4 regions of the Pseudomonas sp. SMV71 genome follow, and region 4 is predicted to be linked to each of the others. Evidence: predicted binding sites of a transcription regulator. Region 4 holds the regulator's gene; each other region holds the start of a gene.
What was found. The regulator sigma-54, encoded in region 4, starts transcription at its own class of promoters, with help from an activator protein. The targets are predictions, from matches to a motif close to ANTGGCATNNANNTTGCTNT.

Region 1 (4,900 bases), on a different contig from region 4:
TCCGCTTCCTTGCGGAAAAAAACGACATCCCCGACCTGCCGCCCTTCGACGATTTGCAGGCGCTCCACGAGCAAACGGGTTTCACCCCGCGAATCGACATTCGCCAGGGATTCGAGTTGATGCGAGCGCACCGGGAGACCCTGACATGAAGACCGTCATGGTGACTGGCGTAGGGGCCATCATGGGCTATGGCCTGCTCAAGTCCTTACGTGCGGCGGACCCTGCCGTGCGCCTGATCGGCACCGATATCTACGACGACGCTGTCGGGCGCGCTTGGAGCGATGCATTCGAGCAAGCCCCGCTGACCGCTGACCCGGGATATGGTCAGTGGCTGGGCGACACCCTCGCCCGGCACAAGGTTGACCTGCTGATTCCGGGGATCGAACAGGACCTCCATTGGCTGTCGGACAACCGCGCGTTGTTGGCCACGCTTGACTGCCAGGTGGTGCTCAACAATTCGCACCTGATCGACCTTTCCCGGGATAAATGGGCCATGGACCAGGCGCTGGTGGCGCTGGGGGATGCATGCCGTATTCCCAGCCTGCTGTCCGGGGACTTTCATTCGCTCACGGCCGCGCTGGGCCTGCCGTTCCTGCTCAAGCCACGCAGGAGCTACGCTTCCAAAGGGCTGGTCTGGGTTCGCGAGGAGCGCGACTTCACGCCTCATGCGCCGTTGCTGGGTGAGTACCTCATGGCACAGCCGATCATTGGCAGTGCGGCCGACGAGTTCACCGTGGCGGCGTTTGGCGACGGTCGCGGCGACACCGGGCCGATCATCGCTTTCCAGCGCCGCCTGGCCTCGGATGGCTCCACCGCCAAGGCTTGGGTGTATCAGGACGATTCGCTGGAACAGGTGGTGGTCAGGTTATGCCGTGCCTTCAAGCCTGAGGGGCCGACCAACTTGCAGTTCCGGCGTGGCGGCGACGGTTCCTGGAGCCTGCTGGAGATCAATCCGCGGATTTCCTCGACCAGTTCGATACGCCGCGCATTCGGCTACAACGAGGCGGCCATGTGCCTGGACTATTACCTGCGCGGCAAGAAGCTGGCCAGGCCTACGCTGCGCAGTGGTTTCGCTGTTCGTTATATAGAGGACTTCATTGTCTATGATCGGGATCATTTCTGACGTACATGGCAATTACAGCGCCCTTCGGACAGTGCTGGCCAAGCTCGACGAACTGGGTGTTACGCAGATCATCTGCCTGGGCGACACCGCCGGTTACTACAGCCAGGTCAACGAATGCTGCGACGCTCTGCGCGAGCGGGACGTCTTCTCGGTGATGGGCAACCACGACTGGTACCTGGCCAAGCATGAGCGATGCCCTCGTTCCAACAGCGCTAATGCCTGCCTGGACTACCAGCAAGGCGTCGTCACGGCGCAGAACCTGGCCTGGCTGGGCTCGCTTGCGCAGCGCTCGAACCAACAGGGGGTGAGCATCGTCCACGGTGGCTGGAACGATCCGCTGGATGAGTATGTGCGACCTTCGCAGGCGTATTTTTCGCCCTTGCCTGGCCGCTACTTCGCCTCGGGCCATACTCATGTCCAGTACCTGTGGAGCGGCGAAGGCAAGGTCTACTGCAACCCTGGTTCAGTTGGTCAGCCCCGTGATGGTGACGCTCGGGCCGGTTTCGCCACCTGGGACGGTGAGGCGTTCGAGCTGCATCGGGTTGAATACGACATCGGTGAAACCCAGCAGGCGATGAAGCGGGCCGGATTCACCCCGTACTTCTATGAGAATCTTGATACAGGCAGCCAGATAGGTGGACGGGTCAGTGCGGTTTGAGGTTTTGTCCTGCGCGCCATCCATGACCATGCCCATCCAGGGAAGTTTGCAATGAGCAAAGAAACGATCTTCTTCAACCGCCCTTACATGACCGGCAAGGAACTGGATTACATCGCCCAGGCCAAGTTCGGCAACATGCTCGCCGGCGATGGTCCCTTCACCAAACGGTGTCATCGCTGGCTGGAGGCGCAAACGGGCAGCAACAAGGCCCTGCTGACCCATTCATGCACCGCGGCCCTGGAAATGACTGCGTTGCTGCTGGATATCCAGCCTGGCGACGAAGTCATCCTGCCGTCGTATACGTTCGTTTCCACCGCCAATGCCTTCGTGTTGCGCGGCGCGGTGCCGGTCTTCGTCGATGTGCGGCCCGATACCCTGAACCTGGACGAGCGCCTGATCGAGGCGGCGATCACGCCACGGACCAAGGCCATCGTACCTGTGCACTACGCTGGTGTGGCCTGCGAGATGGACGAGATCCTGGCCATTGCCCGCAAGCATGGACTGGCCGTGGTGGAAGACGCCGCGCAAGGTGTGATGTCGACCTACAAGGGGCGGGCGCTGGGCAGTATCGGTGACCTGGGGGCCTTCAGCTTTCACGAAACCAAGAACGTGATTTCGGGGGAGGGCGGGGCCTTGCTGGTCAATGATCCCGCGCTGGCGTTGCGGGCCGAGATCATCCGGGAAAAAGGCACCGATCGCAGCCGGTTCTTCCGGGGTGAAGTAGACAAGTACACGTGGCAGGAGGTGGGTTCCTCGTTCCTGCCGGGGGAAATGACCGCCGCGTTCCTCTGGGCCCAGTTGGAAGAAGCTCAAGCCATCACCAACCGCCGCCTGGCCCTCTGGGACAATTACCATGCGGCGCTGGCGACGCTTGAGCGGCAAGGGGCGCTGCGGCGTCCGATAGTGCCTGAAAACTGCCAGCACAACGCGCACATGTACTACGTGATCCTCGCCCCTGACGTGGAGCGCCAGGCCGTCCTCGAAGAGCTCAAGCGGCATGCCATCTACGCGGTGTTCCATTACGTGCCGCTGCATTCATCGCCCGGTGGCCTGCGTTATGGACGCGTGCAGGGTTCGATGGAGGTGACTGACGGCTATTCCGAGCGCCTGTTGCGTTTGCCCATGTGGCTCGGCTTGACCCATGAGCACCAGGAGCAGGTGGTGGGTGTGCTGGGCGATGCCTTGGCAAAGGCCTGACTTTCCTCAGCCGATGAGGTGGCCTGGCATCGGGCGAGGTGCCAGGCCTTGCCACCTGGCGGCATAACACCGCCGGTTTTTCGACTTTGACACCCTCGACCTATCCTCTGTAATCCCCTCAGGCCCTTTGTTTACCGGGTTCGGGCCCGCCAGAAAAAAGTTGGTCTGTAAATTGCTTAAGGCTCTGCCGTACAGCAGTGGACGGCAACCGTCCGGCATGCAGAGGAACGACAGTGGACAAGTACCTTTATGTGGCAATGACCGGCGCCAGCCAGAACGCACTGGCGCAGCGGGCCCATGCCAACAACCTGGCGAACATCTCCACCAATGGTTTTCAGAAAGACCTGGAGCAGGCGCGTTCGATGCCGGTATTCGGCGACAGCTTTCCGGCGCGGGCATTTGCCATGTCCGAGCGTCCCGCCACTGACTTCACCCCGGGTGCGTTGGTTGAGACCGGTCGTGACCTCGATGTGGCAGTCAGCGGGCCGGGCTGGATGGCCGTGCAGAACCCCGATGGCGGTGAAAGTTATGTGCGCACCGGCAGCCTGAACGTTGACGCCCTGGGTGTGCTGCGGGCCGGCAACGGCATGCCGGTCATGGGCAACGGTGGTCCGATCGCCGTGCCGCCAGAGCAGAAAATCGAGATTGGCCAGGACGGCACCATCAGCATCCGCGCGATGGGCGAAGGCCCGCGGGTGATGGCTGAGGTGGACCGCATCAAGCTGGTCAATCCGGACCTCAAGAACATGACCAAAAGCCTGGACGGCTCGATCCGCACCAAGGACGGCCAGCCGGCGCCCATCGATGCCAATGTGCAACTGGTGTCGGGCTTCCAGGAAGCGAGCAACGTCAACGCAGTGGATGAAATGACTTCGGTGCTGGCCCTGGCCAAGCAGTTCGAGCTCCACGTGAAAATGATGAATACGGCCAAAGAAGGCGATGAAGCCATGGCTCGGGTCTTGCAAATCTAACTATTACTGACAGCGTCGCGCCGAAAAACAGGCGTACGAGGAGAAACGAATGCTTCCGGCTCTTTGGGTTGCCAAAACAGGTCTGTCCGCCCAGGACACCAACCTGTCTACCATTTCCAACAACCTGGCGAACGTATCGACCACAGGCTTCAAACGTGATCGGGCCGAGTTCCAGGACCTGCTGTACCAGGTCAAGCGCCAGCCCGGTGCCCAGTCGACCCAGGACAGCGAACTGCCGTCGGGCCTGCAAGTGGGTACGGGTGTGCGCATTGTCGGCACCCAGAAAAACTTCAACGCCGGCAGCCTGCAAACCACCGAGCAGCCGCTGGACATGGCCATCGACGGTCGCGGTTTCTTCCAGATCCTGCAGCCGGACGGCACCACGTCCTACACCCGTGACGGTACCTTCCACCTCGACTCCAATGGCCAGATCGTCAACGCCAGCGGTTTCGCCCTGGAACCGGCCATCATCATCCCGAACGATGCCCAGACCTTTACCGTGGGCCGTGACGGCACGGTGTCCATCACCGTGGCGGGCAACCCTGCCGCACAGGTGATCGGCAACCTGCAGACCGCCGACTTCATCAACCCGGCGGGCCTGCAAGCGGTGGGCAACAACCTGTTCCTGGAGACCGCCGCCAGTGGCGCGCCGCAAGTCGGCACTCCGGGCCTGAACGGTTTCGGCACCACGCTGCAGAACACCCTGGAAACCTCCAACGTGAGCACCGTTGAGGAGATGGTCAACATGATCACCACCCAGCGCGCTTACGAAATGAACTCCAAGGTGATCTCCACCGCGGATCAGATGCTCTCGTTCGTCACGCAGAACCTGTAATTACATTTATGAGGCGGCCGCAGGTCGCCTTGCAACACCGAGAGGTAGGGTCATGAAACGCTTTGTATCTGTTCTGGCACTGAGTGGGATCACCGCGCTCGCCGGCTGTGTCGCGC
Region 2 (4,900 bases), on a different contig from region 4:
GGTGCACCGCGGTGGCAATGTTGAACCCTGGGATGCCCATGTTCTGCAGGCGGATCAGGGTTTCGGCGGCACTGTTGGTGTGCAGTGTGGACAGCACCAGATGCCCGGTCTGGGCGGCCTTGATCGCGATCTCGGCGGTTTCCAGGTCACGGATCTCGCCGACCATGATCACGTCCGGGTCCTGGCGCAGGAACGAGCGCAGGGCCTGGGCAAAGTCCAGCCCCTGGCGTGGGTTGACGTTGACCTGGTTGATGCCTTCCATGTTGATTTCCACCGGGTCTTCGGCGGTGGAGATATTGATGTCCACAGTGTTGAGGATATTCAGGCCGGTGTAGAGCGAGACGGTCTTGCCCGAGCCGGTTGGCCCGGTAACCAGGATCAGCCCCTGTGGCTGTTTGAGGGCGGCGACGTACAACTCTTTCTGATCCGGTTCGTAGCCCAGGGCGTCGATACCCATTTGCGCACTGGAGGGGTCAAGGATCCGGATCACCACCTTCTCGCCCCAGAGCGTGGGCAGGGTGTTGACCCGGAAATCGATGGATTTGGTTTTCGACAGGCGCATTTTCAGGCGCCCGTCCTGGGGCTTGCGTCGTTCGGAAATATCCAGGCTGGCCATGACTTTCAGCCGCGCCGCAATACGGGTGGCCAGTTGGATCGGCGGCCTGGCGACTTCTCGCAGCATGCCGTCGGTACGCACCCGCACCCGGTAGGATTTTTCATAGGGCTCGAAGTGCAGGTCGGAGGAGCCGCCCTTGATCGCGTCCAGCAGCATCTTGTTGACGAAGCGCACCACCGGCGCATCGTCGGAATCCTGGCCGGCAATGGCGTCTTGCTTGTGGTCGTCGATCGACTCGATGTCCAGGCCGTCGAGGTCGACGTCGCCCATGCCTTCCAGGCCGGTGCTACTGGACTCGAAGAATTTCTCGATGGCATCGCTGAGCTTGTCATCCTCCACCAGGATGGCTTCGGTGGTCAGCCCGGTACTGAACTGGATGTCATTGATGGCCTGATGATTGGTGGGGTCGGAGATGCCGACGAACAGCTTGTTACCGCGCCGCCACAGCGGCAGGGCATGGTGCTGGCGCACCAGTTTCTCGCTGACCAGGCCCGTGGGTTGGGATTCCTTGTCGAGGCTGTTGAGGTCCAACAGGGCAACGCCGAAATGCTCCGAGGCAATTTCCGCCACCCGGCTGCTCTGCACCAGTTTGTTCTGCACCAGGTAGCTGACCAGGGGCAGGCGACTGCGTTGGGCTTGCTGATTGGCCTGTTGTGCAGTCTGCTCGGTGATCAGTTCGGCCAGTACCAATTGCTTGGTCAGGCCGCTGAGGGCGATGTCATTCATGGGAATACCGGCGGCGGACAGTTCATGACTTATAGCGTAGTCAAGCGTCGACGCCAAACCAGCGGGGCCGGGTGACAAAAAGTGTCAGATAGTGCGGTTGCAGGTATGGGATATCGGCCTCAAGCGTCCTGAAACCCCCTGCCGGCGGGGCCGAGGAGGGTTGGCATGTGCCGTGCAACGGCCGCTTCAGGACATGAGACTTCGACTCATGCTATGGAGATGTCTATGAGCAAGCAAAATGGTTTTACCCTGATCGAGCTGCTGATCGTTGTAGCGATCATTGGCATCCTGGCGACTTTTGCGTTGCCGCAATATTCCAAGTACCAGGCGCGAGCGAAGGCTACCGCCGGGCTCGGTGAGATATCGGCGCTGAAGGTACCGTACGAGGATCAGATGAATCAGGGGGTCAACCCGACAGCGACCAACATGAACATCACAACGCCTACCAGCAATTGCGCAGTTGCCGTCACAGGGACCGCCTCGGCGGGTACTGGCACCATTGTGTGTACGCTCCAGAACGCCCCAGCTGCCGTGGCAGGTAAGACCATCACCCTCAGCCGTGATGCCAACGGAGCATGGACTTGCGCCTCCAACGCCGCCAAGGAATTTCTGCCGACCGGCTGCCCTGGCGTCTGATGCTGCAGAGGCGGGGGAGTCAGCTCCCCCGCCGCAAAAAACTTCGTAATTCATAAGCTTAGAGCAGGCCTGGAATCGGCAAGTTGCATGTTGAAAAATCGGTCGGTCTTGCATTTTGCATGATTCCAAAAATTGCCGCTTCGCTTAACTCCTTGATTTGAAAGATATTATTTTTAATCTATAAACTGGCACAGCCTTCGCACTACTCCTGTTACCCCTGCCGGGACGCACTTCCGGCGGTTTTCTGAGAAAAACAGGAGTTACTCGTATGAAGAAGTTCGCTATCACTGCCGCCGCTGCTACTGCACTGACCCTGTCCATGGCTAGCGCTTTCGCCGAGACCACTCAAGCAACTCAGGCTCCAATGATGCTGGCCGCAGGCGAAGTGACCGAGGCGAAGGAAGCCACCTCCGATACTTGGATCACCACCAAGGTCAAGGCTGACCTGATGACCGAAGACGGTGTTCCAGGCTCCGACATCAAAGTTGAAACCAACAAAGGCGTCGTGTCGCTGTCCTCGACCGTGGCGGTGACTGAAAAGCAGAAAGAACTGGCCGTCTCGATTGCCAAGAAAATCAAAGGCGTCAAGGCCGTGTCGGCTGACGGCCTGAAAGCCGAGTAAGTCTCAAGCTTCTCGCCTGGACCGGGAGAAGGCACGGCGCGCGGGCTGAGTCATACGCGGGCCGTTGCTCTGGTCCATGCAAAAGGCCATACGGATGTGGTCATCACAGGCCCCCCGGCATTTCTGTCGGGGGGCCTGTTCTATTTTGGAAAGGGATTTTGCAGGACTGCCTGTGGGATTGAAGTGCCCCTATCGCGAGCAGGCTCGCTCCCACAGAGAATTGCGCTGAGACACCCGAACCCTGTGGGAGCGAGCCTGCTCGCGATGGCGCCGGTACCGACAATATCATTCAATTGACTAGCGCGGACCTTCAGCGCCCACGCTTGCTGGTAATCTCCACCAGCCGATTCCCTTCGAAACGCAGGTACTGGTACATGCCGCTGTTGGGCCCGTAGGTCCATTCCTCCACCGGGTATTCCTCCCGGCGATTGACACTGCGCTTGTAGCCCAGGTCATCCCGCCCCGTTGGTTCACCGCATTTTTGCAGCACTTCGCTGGCGCGATCGCCCAGACTGATCAACTGACTGCCGCAGCGCAGGGTATTGGCGGCGAACGCTTGATGAGTGGCGAGCAGCAGACCCAGGCCCAGCCCGTACAGGTATTTCATATTCATTCGGCATCCAGGTGCATGGGGGTGATCACGCGGCCGTCGCTCTCGGCCTGGCCGAGGTTGGCATCGATGAAGTACACGCGGTCATCAGCCAGGCGGCCCTTGTCCACCAGGAAGTCCTTGATGCTGCCGGCGCGCTCCTGGCCCAGTTGACGCAGCAGTACGTCGCTGCCACTCCAGAACTTAATCACCTCTTCGCGCAGTTTTTCGGTGCGGGCCTTTTTGTCCAACTGCGCCCATTCGGCCGGCGGCTGGGCCTTGAGACGGGTGCGATAGATGCCTTCGAGCAGCGGCGCCTTCTCATCCTCCAGCACTTGCAGCAGCGAGGCCTGGGCCGGGACTTTGTCGCCGCGACGTTGCAGCATCTTGTAGTAGTTGTACTGGTATTCGCGTTCCAGGCGCTGGGCGGCGAGCAGCGGGCCGTCGCTGCTCTCGGCGGCGGTGCCTTCGATCTCCAGACGCAGCTCAGGGCGCTTGCCCAAGGCTTCGGAGAGCTTGAGGAGTACGCTTTCGTTTTCCTTGCTCAGGTCACTGGAGCCCGGAGCGAACGCTACGCTGCCCAGGTCCTCGGAACCGCCACCGGACACCAACCCCCCGATGAGCTTGAATGGTGCCTGGGCTGCACGCACCACCAGGTTGCGCAGGGTCTGCCAGACAATCGGCATGACGCTGAACTGCGGATCGTTGAGGTTGCCGGTGACCGGCAGTTCAATGGAAATCTTGCCTTCGGAATCCTTGAGCAGCGCGACGGCCAGTTTCAGCGGCAAGCTCACGGCGTCCGGGCTGTCGACTTTTTCACCCAATTGCAGCTGCTCGACGACCACTTTGTTTTCGGCCTGGAGCTGACCCTTAGTGATGCGGTAATGCAGATCGAGATTGAGCCGGCCCTTGCGGATGCGATAGCCGGCGAACTTGCCGGAGTAGGGCGTCAGAGTGGTCAGCTCGACCCGTTTGAAGCTGGTGGCGATATCCAGGCTGGCCATCGGATCGAAGGGGGTAAGGGCACCTTTGATGGTAACTGGCGCATAGCGATCGACCTTGCCTTTGACGTCGACGCTGGCCGGCTTGGCCTGGCGACTGTCAATGGTGCCGATCTGGCCGTTGAGCTGCTGGATGGCCGTGGCGAAATTAGGCGTCAGGCTGAAGTCGGCGAAGTTGGCCGAGCCGTCATTGATGGCGATCCCGCCGATGTGGATACCCAATGGCTTGTCCTGGGACGCCGGTTTTGCCGCAGCGCTCTTCGCACCACCGTCGACCGGTTGCGGGATCAGCAGGTCGTCGACATTGGTGGTGCGGTCGTCGTTGATCATGAACCGCGCGTAGGGCTGGAACAGGTTGACCTTGTCGATGGACAGGCTGTCGCCATGCTGATAGCTGAGGCCTTCGAGGACCAGGCTCTGCCACTTCACGAAATCACGGGTCTTGAGTGTGTCGAGGGTGTGCAATTGATCGACCTGGGCGCGGCCAGTGACGGCAAAGGCCAGCGGCTCGGTGCTCTTGAGGTCGACCGCCAGGTCACTGCCGAGCATCCCGGAGCGCAGCTCCAGACGAATGAATGGGTTGATATAGGACTGAGCGACGCGCAGGTCGATGTCTTGCGTCTTGACCTTGAGCCGGGCGCTGATCGGGTTCAGGTTGACCTCGCCATCGGCCAGGATTTTGCCTTGTTTACCCACGCCAGTGTCCAGCT
Region 3 (4,900 bases), on a different contig from region 4:
GAACGGATCCAGTTGCGCCCGTACCGGTCGCGGCAGGTCGAGTTGCCAACTCAGCACATGCTGGCGCTCGCTGTCGTGGGGCGTCAGGCGCAGGTACTGGATGCTGGCGCGAACCTGGTCTTCATAGTGGTACGCCGTTTCATGGCTGATCGAGAGTCTCATATGACCTCCAGGTAGGAGCTGTGGATGGCATTGCCCAGTTCGCGGACCAACGGGATGCATTCGGTGAGCCAGGCGTGCAGGCCACCGTCGAGTATTTCGTCGATGCCGGTGTAGCGCAGGCGCGCGTCCATTTCTGCAGCCAGGCGTTGAGCCTGTCGGCCATTGGTGCCCGGCAGGCTCGCGAGGATCTGGTCGATTTCTTCGGTGCAGGCACGCAGCGAGCGCGGTACGTCGGCACGCAACAGCAACAGTTGCGCCACATGACGGGCACCGGGAGCGTCGCGGTAGATCTCCGTGTAGGCCTCGAAGGAGGACAAGGCCCGTAGCAAGGCGCTCCACTGGTAATACGCGTGGGCCGTGCCGTCGCTGACGGCGTCGGCCTGGTCGCCGGCCATTTCGTAGCGGGCGTCGAGCAGGCGAAGGGTGTTGTCGGCCCTCTCGATGAAGGTCCCCAGGCGAATGAACCTGAACGCGTCGTTACGCATGATCGTGCCGTAGGTCGCGCCTCGGAACAGGTGCGAGCGTTCCTTGATCCACTCGCAGAAACGGCTCATGCCGTAGCGATTCAAGCCTTGCCCGGCAATCTCGCGTATTTCCAGCCAGGTGGCATTGATGTTTTCCCACATGTCGGCGGTGATTCGCCCCCGGACGGCATGGGCACTGGCTCGCGCAGCGCCCAGACAGCTATAGATGCTGGCCGGGTTGGCGGCCTCCAAAGCAAAGAATTGCAGCAGCCGCTCGGCGTGCAGGTCGCCATGTCGTTCGCGGTAGTCTTCCAGCGTGCCGGTAATCAATAGCGGCATCGCCAGTTCGTGGAGGCCGTCGCCGCGCCCGTCCTGGGGCATCAGCGATAGCGAGTAGCTGACGTCGAGCATGCGTGCGAGGTTTTCTGCACGCTCCAGGTAACGCGACATCCAGTACAGGTCAGAGGCGGTTCTACTCAGCATTGCTTGCTTCCTTCAATCCTCGACCACCCAGGTATCCTTGGTGCCGCCACCTTGGGATGAGTTGACCACCAACGAGCCTTCGCGCAACGCCACCCGGGTCAGGCCGCCAGGCACCACCCGGGTTTCCAGGCCCGCCAGCACGAACGGACGCAGGTCGATATGGCGCGGGGCAATGCCGTTCTCGACGAAGGTCGGGCATGTCGAAAGTGACAGCGTCGGCTGGGCGATGTAGGCGTGTGGCTTGGCCTTGATCCGCTCGCGGAAGGCATCGATCTGCTCTGTCGTCGCGGCAGGTCCCACCAGCATGCCGTAGCCGCCGGAGCCCTGGGTTTCCTTGACCACCAGACTCGGAAGATTCGCCAGCACGTGGGAAAGTTCAGAGCGATTGCGGCACTGCCAGGTCGGAACGTTCTGCAGGATCGGCTCCTCGTCCAGGTAGAAACGGATCATGTCGGTGACAAATGGATACACCGACTTGTCGTCCGCCACGCCGGTGCCGATGGCATTGGCGAGCACTACGTTGCCGGAGCGGTAGGACGCCAACAGCCCCGGCACCCCGAGCATCGACTGCGGATTGAAGGCCAGTGGATCGAGGAAGGCGTCGTCCAGGCGACGGTAAATCACATCCACTGCTTTCGGCCCGTCGGTGGTGCGCATGAACACCTTGTCGTCGCGCACGAACAGGTCGGCCCCCTCCACCAACTCCACGCCCATCTCACGGGCCAGAAAGGCATGTTCGAAGAACGCGCTGTTGAAGCGCCCCGGGGTGAGCACCACGACGCTGGGGTCATCCAACGCACTGGCGCTTCTCAGAGTATCGAGCAGCAGGTTCGGATAATGGTCGATCGGCGCGATGCGCTGGGCGGAGAACAACTCGGGAAACAGGCGCATCATCATCTTGCGGTCTTCAAGCATGTAGCTGACGCCGCTGGGGGTACGCAGATTGTCTTCCAGCACGTAGTACGTGCCATCGCCATCGCGCACCAGGTCGACCCCGCAAACGTGCGCGTAGACGTCCCGGTGCAGATCCAGCCCCTGCATCGCCAGTTGGTATTGCTCGTTGGCCAGCACCTGTTCCGCCGGTATGACCCCGGCGCGGATGATCCGTTGCTCGTGGTAGAGGTCGGCCAGGAACATGTTCAGTGCCTTGACCCGCTGGATACAGCCGCGCTCGACCACCCGCCATTCGCTGGCGGGGATACTGCGCGGGATGGTATCGAACGGGATCAGGCGCTCCGTGCCCTGCTCGTCCCCGTAGAGCGTGAAGGTAATGCCGGCGCGATGGAACAACAGGTCGGCTTCGCGCCTGCGTTGGGCCAGCAGTTCATCAGGCGTCTCGGCCAGCCAGCGGGCAAAGGCCCGGTAATGCGGACGGACCTGGCCGTCGGCATCGTACATTTCATCAAAACCCGTGCGGATCATGCCGTACTCCTTGTCACCCTGGCAGCAGGCATCGCAAGGCCCGTGCCATCGGCATAAACGCTTTATGATCAACGGGTTGGATTTTTTAGTGATCGGCTATGCACCCTTGTCGTGCAGCCAACGTCCCACTCCGCCGCCCCCGCTTCATTACGACGCAGGGAGTCGCTTCCCTGAGCATAGTCATGGAAAAGCCATGCAGGCGGATTTGGATACAGTTAGCTACAAAAGCTGGGCTTACCCAATGGCGGTGAGGAGTTGAGACGTGTTGGAGGTGCGGTCGTCATCGCGAGCAGGCTCGCTCCCACAAGGTAATCCTCAAGGCTCACCTCTCAGCGGTGATGACCTGACGCCAATGAAAACGGCCGACCCGACGGTCAGCCGTTGCAGTATGGCGGTAGGGGAACATCAAGCCTGCAGGCGCCGGATCTCCTGCTTGACACCCCAGCCTTCGATGACCCCACCCAAGGGTTCGACGACGGCTTCGAAGTCTTGCTCAAAGTCTCCAATATCATCGTAGGTAGCGTACATCACCCGGCTCAATTCCAATGACCAGGCACCATCGTCCCGTGCACTGATCTGTGCATTCAGCGATTCACCCCGGAAATGCCCCGCCGCCCTGCGCGCCCGCTCCTCGTCCGGGAAAATGGCGTAGAACTCAATGGGATGGAATCTGGAAAAATCGAAACCGCCTTCTTTCATGCGGCGCAACACGCTGGTGCTGATGTCTTCTTGATAGGCTGTGCTCATGAAACGTCCTCCTGAAACGCAATGGATAGACTTTCCTTCTTCCCGGACGTGCAGCCGCAGGGCTGCACGTGGTACGGCATCAAATGACCGTCGGGACACAAGCATGTAGCTGACAAGACCGGACCTTGGCGATCCTCTTCGCTGATCTCAATTGCAGAGTAGCCGCAAGTGATCGCCGCTGCCAAGCGAGGCCAGCCAGGGTTTTCATGAAATCGGTGTAATGCTGATGATCTCGATGCTGTGCTGAGTCTTCAGGTTCTTGACCGTAGGCTCTTCGGTCCGCCCTTCAAGATCGTTGAGGTCCAGCTTGGCGGGTACGGGCAACAGCCTTTCGCGAATCAATTGTGCAGCCTGTTCCATGGTGGGCTCCTGCTCATAGTTGAACTGCTCGGCGATGGCTTCGCCGTGATCATCCACGAAAGTGATTTCCCACTTCTGCATCGGTGTCTCCTCGATCAATTCAGGGCCTGGCTTACCTCTATCTCGACATTGAGCGCTGATTATTCGTTCCGCCGAATTGGCGGACGGCAAACATGAAAAGACCGCCTCGCGGGCGGTCTCGAAGACTGACTTGGCCGTTTATTTTTCGGCACGTTCCTTCAGCTCTTTCAGAGTGTTGAACGGGGCATCCACGACAAACTTGTTAGCCAGCCAGGACGGTACATCGCCACCCGGCTCGGTATGGACCTGATAGGTCACTTCGATCTGGTCGGCGCCCTTGGGTACGAATTTCCAGAACCCGTCGACCTGAGTCACCCGCACGAATCCCTTCTCCTCCGGCAAGTAGGTCGGTACGCCTTTGAGGTGGCGGGTGAGGCTGCCATCGACGCCCTGTTCAGTGGTGACTTCCAGCACCGAGTCTCGGGAGGTGACCGGCCAAGGCGTGTTGAATTGAGTGTAGGTCCAGCTCTTGTCACCTTCGTGCTTGAGCAGCTTCTGGCTCTTGCACTCATGAATCCAGGCACAGGCGCCGGGCACGTCTTCTTGCAGGGCCCGCAGTTTTTCCATGGTGGTCTTCATGACCGTCACGCCACGGTAAGCCTTGTACTTGGAGCCGGGCACTTCAGTGAGAGAGACCTTGATACCGTCCTTTTCCTTCGCGACCTGCCAGTCTTCTGCCTGGGCAGTGGCCGTCGCCAATAGCACGGTCATCCCACACAACACAGCCATACGATGCAGCGAACCCATAATCTTTTCCTTATTGTCCAAGTTCGATCATTCAATCGCGGTCATTGATCATCATGCCGCCGTGACTTGCTCCCACCAGCCGATCAGCCGGATGGCTTCTTCACTGCCGCTGCCACAGACCTCGACGTCGGCCTCGAATGCCGAGCACACCGCTGGACGCTCTGGCTGGCCAAAAATCCGACACATGTTATCGACCGACAACTGAACGCAACGTTCTCCCGCCGGCTTGCCTTGGGGCATCCCGGGAATCGGCGAGCTGATGGAAGGGGCGATGCAACAGGCGCCACAGCCTTCACGGCATTTCATGACGACGACATCCTCACGACAGGTAGTGGTTAGTAACGGGACACAGAGTAACGGCTAAAACACCCGTTTTAAATTACCGTCCGAGTGTTTTTTCGCCTTGGGCCGGATGACCGAACAGTCAGTAACGA
Region 4 (4,900 bases):
CACCATCGTCGTGTTCGGCTGCATCGCGGCGATCTTTGCCGCGGTCGGCTACTGGAACATCAGCCCTGAACGGTTCCTCGACCAGCCCGCGGCCAAGGTCGAGGAAAGAATCGACTGGTATGCGTCAAATACCCACACCCTGCAATACCTGCCCGACGGCAAAGTGCAGTACGAGATGACGGCCGACAAGGTCGACCACGTCAAGGCCACCGACATTACCCTGGTCACCAAGCCGGACCTGAACATGTTCCGCGGCACAGAATTTCCATGGCACGTGCAGAGCGAGCACGCCGAAGTCAATTCCGGCGGCACCGAGGTGGAACTGATCGACTCGGTGCGCGTGGCCCGTACCGACGAAAAAAACCGCACGACCGTCATCACCAGCAGTCGCATGACCGTGTTCCCGCAGCAGCAATATGCGCAGACCGAGCAACCCGTTAGAATCGACGGCGCCGGAGGTGTATCGACCGGCACGGGAATGAAGGCGTATTTGAAGGAAAGCAGGATACACCTGCTATCGAACGTAAGAGGACAGTATGAAGCTCGCTAAAACCCTCCCTATTTTGCTCAGTCTGGGCGCAGCACTGGGAAGCGCGAGCGCCTGGGCTCTTCCCACCGACCGCGACCAGCCTATCCGCATTCAGGCCGACGACGCGCAACTGGACGACAAGAACGGCGTAGCCACTTACAAAGGTGACGTGATCATCACCCAAGGCTCGATGAAGGTGACCGGCAATACCGTGACCCTCACCCGCACCCAGTCCGGCGACATCGACGTGGTGACGTCGGTGGGCAACCTGGCCTATTTCGAGCAGATGCAGACGGCCGGCGATACCAAGCCCGTGCAGGGCTATGGCGTCACCATCCAGTATCATGCCTCCCAGGACCGCGTTGTCCTGATCGACCGGGCCAAGGTCATCGACAAGGACGGCAACACCACCCAGGGCGAGAAAATCGTCTACGACACCAACAAGAAACTGGCCAGTGCCGGTCGCGCCACTGGCAACAAGGTGACCGAGCAGCGTCCACGGATTGACATGGTGATCCAGCCTAGAAAGAAAACCGAGCAGAAGGCCCAGTAATGGCAACTCTGAAAGCTCAGCACCTGGCCAAAAGCTACAAGAGCCGTCAAGTCGTGCGTGACGTCAGCCTGTCCATTGACAGCGGCCAGATCGTCGGCCTGCTCGGCCCGAACGGCGCGGGCAAGACCACCTGCTTCTACATGATTGTCGGTCTGGTCCAGGCCGACCAGGGCCGCGTACTGATTGACGATCTCGATGTCAGCCACCAGCCGATGCACGGCCGGGCCAAGGCCGGTATCGGCTATCTTCCCCAAGAAGCGTCGATCTTCCGCAAACTGTCGGTGGCCGATAACATCATGGCGATCCTCGAGACCCGCAAGGAACTCGACAAGGCCGGCCGTCGCCAGGAACTGGAAAGCCTGTTGCAGGAGTTCCACATCAGTCACATTCGCGACAACCTGGGCATGAGCCTGTCCGGTGGCGAGCGCCGACGCGTAGAGATCGCCCGCGCCCTGGCCACCGCGCCGAAGTTCATCCTGCTCGACGAACCGTTCGCCGGCGTGGATCCGATCTCGGTGGGGGACATCAAGCAGATCATCCACCACCTCAAGGCCAAGGGGATCGGCGTTTTGATTACCGACCACAACGTGCGCGAGACCCTGGATATCTGCGAGACCGCTTATATCGTCAATGACGGCCAGTTGATCGCTGAAGGCGACTCCGCCGCCATCCTCGCCAACGACCTGGTCAAGGAAGTGTATCTGGGCCACGAGTTCCGCCTGTAAGCCCGAGTGTCTGGCAAGTCGCCCGGGCGCTGTTGATTTTATTGTGGCGGCGCTCTAGGCAAACACTTCAGTTTCAGGCATATAATTTGCTTAAGTTTGGCGCTCCGGCGCCCTGTAGTGGATGGCGCATGTGCGCCGGCGAATAAGGTGTTAAGCCCCTGCCATGAAACCATCGCTAGTCTTGAGAATGGGCCAGCAGCTGACGATGACGCCGCAGCTGCAACAGGCCATCCGTCTGCTCCAATTGTCGACCCTGGACCTGCAACAGGAAATCCAGGAGGCCCTGGAGTCCAACCCGATGCTCGAACGCCAGGAAGAAGGCGACGACTTCGACAACTCCGATCCACTGGCCGACAACGTCGAACAGAAGACCCATACCGAAATCCAGGAACCGTCCTACCAGGAAGCCGCAGCGCCCACGGTGGATAACCTTGAGGACGGCGAATGGAACGAACGCATCCCCAACGACCTGCCCGTGGATACCGCCTGGGAAGACGTCTACCAGACCAGCGCCAGCAGCCTGCCGAGCAGCGATGACGACGAGTGGGATTTCACCACCCGCACCTCCGCCGGCGAGAGCCTGCAAAGCCACCTGCTTTGGCAATTGAACCTGGCGCCGATGTCCGACACCGATCGCCTGATCGCCGTCACCCTGATCGATTGCATCAACAATCAGGGTTACCTGGACGAGACTCTCGAGGAAATCCTCGAAGCCTTTGACCCGGAGCTCGATATCGAGCTGGACGAGATCGAAGCTGTCCTGCATCGGATCCAGCAGTTCGAGCCCGCCGGCGTCGCGGCCCGCAACCTGGGTGAATGCCTGCTGCTGCAACTGCGCCAGTTGCCGGCCAAGACGCCCTGGCTGGCCGAAGCCAAGCGCCTGGTCACCGATTACATCGACCTGTTGGGCGGTCGCGACTACAGCCAGCTGATGCGGCGTATGAAGCTCAAGGAAGACGAGCTGCGCCAGGTCATCGAGCTGGTCCAGAGCCTCAACCCGCGTCCCGGCTCGCAGATCGAATCCACCGAACCCGAGTACGTGGTGCCCGATGTGATCGTGCGCAAGCACAACGATCGCTGGCTGGTGGAACTGAACCAGGAGTCGGTTCCCAAGCTGCGGGTCAACGCCCAGTATGCAGGCTTCGTCAGGCGCGCCGACACCAGCGCCGACAACACCTTCATGCGCAACCAGTTGCAAGAAGCCCGTTGGTTCATCAAGAGCCTGCAAAGCCGCAACGAAACCCTGATGAAAGTTGCCACCCAGATCGTCGAGCACCAGCGCGGCTTCCTGGAGTACGGCGATGAAGCGATGAAACCGTTGGTCCTGCACGATATCGCCGAAGCGGTAGGGATGCACGAATCGACAATTTCCCGGGTGACTACCCAGAAATTCATGCATACCCCACGGGGCATCTATGAACTGAAATACTTTTTCTCCAGCCATGTCAGCACCTCCGAAGGCGGCGAATGCTCGTCCACGGCCATCCGCGCAATCATCAAGAAACTGGTGGCTGCGGAAAATCAGAAAAAGCCGTTGAGTGACAGCAAGATCGCTGGTTTACTGGAGGCACAAGGCATTCAGGTGGCCCGCCGTACCGTCGCCAAATACCGCGAGTCCCTCGGGATCGCGCCTTCGAGCGAACGCAAGCGGTTGATGTAACCGGCCACGCCACAGCGTTCCAGTGGCAGGTATTTCTGCCTGCCGCTTTATGCACTGGCAACGAAGGAGAAGCTGTATGCAAGTCAACATCAGTGGACACCAACTGGAAGTGACCGAACCTCTGCGCACCTACATCGGCGAAAAACTCGACCGATTGGAGAGGCACTTCGACAAGATCACCAACGTGCAAGTCACGATGAATGTCGAAAAGCTGCTGCAGAAAATCGAAGCCACGCTGCATATTCCCGGCGGAGAGGTGGTTGCCAACGCGGAGCACACAGACATGTATGCCGCGATTGACCTGCTGACCGACAAGCTGGATCGCCAACTCAAAAAGCATAAGGAAAAGACCCAGAGCCTCCTTCAGGGCGCAACCGGTCGTTAATCCCCCCAATCCATGATCCGACTAGAAACCATCCTGACCCCCGGCCGTTCCCTGGTGAACGTGCCGGGCGGCAGTAAAAAGAAAGCCCTCGAACAAATCGCCACCCTGATCCATAGCGACCTGCCGGATCTGGAAATGCAGGGTGTCTTCGAGGCCCTGGTCGCCCGTGAAAAACTCGGTTCCACCGGTTTTGGCAACGGCATCGCCATTCCCCACTGCCGCCTCAAGGGTTGTACCGCGCCCATCAGCGCGCTGTTGCACCTTGAAGCCCCCATTGATTTCGACGCCATCGACGGCGCCCCGGTCGACCTGCTGTTTGTACTGCTGGTCCCGGAGGCGGCGACCGATGCGCACCTCGAGCTGCTGCGCCAGATAGCCAGCATGCTGGACCGCAAGGAAGTGCGCGACAAACTGCGCAGCGCACCGAATAACCAAGCCTTGTATCAGGTTGTCCTGGACGAGCAGAACGGTCATTAAACATGCGCATGATCATCGTCAGTGGTCGCTCCGGCTCCGGTAAAAGCACGGCCCTCAACGTGCTTGAAGACAGCGGCTACTACTGCATCGACAACCTGCCCGCCGGGCTGCTGCCGGAGCTGGCCGAACGTGCGATGATCCATACCGAGCTGGCGCAGCCGCTGGTGGCGGTGTCCATTGATGCACGCAATCTGCCAAGCCACCTGTCGCGCTTTCCGGAACTGCTCGAGGAAGTGCGCAGCCGGCATATCCAGTGCGATGTGTTGTATCTGGATGCCGACGAAGAGACCCTGCTCAAGCGCTTTTCCGAAACCCGCCGGCGCCATCCGCTGAGCAACGCCAATCGCTCCCTGGCCGAAGCTATCGACGATGAAACCCAGTTATTGGGGTCCATCGCCGATTTGGCGGACCTGAAAGTCAACACCACGCACCTGAACCTTTATCAGCTGCGTGACACGATCAAGTTGCGCCTGCTCAACCAGCCGGAGCCAGGGACGGCGTTCCTGGTGGAATCGTTCGGTTTCAAGCGTGGCATGCCCGTGGACGCCGACCTGGTGTTCGACGTACGCTG

Region 1: the regulator sigma-54 is predicted to act here: its motif matches at 3,138-3,157, upstream of ACLEJQ_RS13765 (flagellar basal body rod protein FlgF).
Region 2: the regulator sigma-54 is predicted to act here: its motif matches at 1,502-1,521, upstream of ACLEJQ_RS19895 (pilin).
Region 3: the regulator sigma-54 is predicted to act here: its motif matches at 2,562-2,581, upstream of ACLEJQ_RS08840 (circularly permuted type 2 ATP-grasp protein).

What each region holds. Positions count from the first base shown of each region.
Region 1 covers NZ_JBKGGU010000011.1:170,355-175,254, reverse strand. Annotated here, with positions in the region: gene ACLEJQ_RS13785 (NAD-dependent epimerase/dehydratase family protein) at 1-149, shown strand, start outside; gene ACLEJQ_RS13780 (ATP-grasp domain-containing protein) at 146-1,123, shown strand; gene ACLEJQ_RS13775 (metallophosphoesterase family protein) at 1,104-1,781, shown strand; gene rffA (dTDP-4-amino-4,6-dideoxygalactose transaminase) at 1,833-2,978, shown strand; gene ACLEJQ_RS13765 (flagellar basal body rod protein FlgF) at 3,212-3,949, shown strand; gene flgG (flagellar basal-body rod protein FlgG) at 3,999-4,784, shown strand; gene flgH (flagellar basal body L-ring protein FlgH) at 4,837-4,900, shown strand, end outside.
Region 2 covers NZ_JBKGGU010000020.1:33,629-38,528, reverse strand. Annotated here, with positions in the region: gene pilB (type IV-A pilus assembly ATPase PilB) at 1-1,342, opposite strand, end outside; gene ACLEJQ_RS19895 (pilin) at 1,568-1,978, shown strand; gene ACLEJQ_RS19890 (BON domain-containing protein) at 2,247-2,600, shown strand; gene ACLEJQ_RS19885 (DUF2845 domain-containing protein) at 2,911-3,207, opposite strand; gene ACLEJQ_RS19880 (DUF748 domain-containing protein) at 3,210-4,900, opposite strand, start outside.
Region 3 covers NZ_JBKGGU010000007.1:65,332-70,231, forward strand. Annotated here, with positions in the region: gene ACLEJQ_RS08830 (transglutaminase family protein) at 1-162, opposite strand, end outside; gene ACLEJQ_RS08835 (alpha-E domain-containing protein) at 159-1,109, opposite strand; gene ACLEJQ_RS08840 (circularly permuted type 2 ATP-grasp protein) at 1,122-2,531, opposite strand; gene ACLEJQ_RS08845 (ribonuclease E inhibitor RraB) at 2,937-3,278, opposite strand; gene ACLEJQ_RS08850 (hypothetical protein) at 3,483-3,719, opposite strand; gene ACLEJQ_RS08855 (START domain-containing protein) at 3,858-4,466, opposite strand; gene ACLEJQ_RS08860 (YkgJ family cysteine cluster protein) at 4,518-4,772, opposite strand.
Region 4 covers NZ_JBKGGU010000006.1:189,427-194,326, reverse strand. Annotated here, with positions in the region: gene lptC (LPS export ABC transporter periplasmic protein LptC) at 1-550, shown strand, start outside; gene lptA (lipopolysaccharide transport periplasmic protein LptA) at 537-1,082, shown strand; gene lptB (LPS export ABC transporter ATP-binding protein) at 1,082-1,807, shown strand; gene ACLEJQ_RS08020 (RNA polymerase factor sigma-54) at 1,971-3,467, shown strand; gene hpf (ribosome hibernation-promoting factor, HPF/YfiA family) at 3,544-3,852, shown strand; gene ptsN (PTS IIA-like nitrogen regulatory protein PtsN) at 3,865-4,329, shown strand; gene rapZ (RNase adapter RapZ) at 4,332-4,900, shown strand, end outside.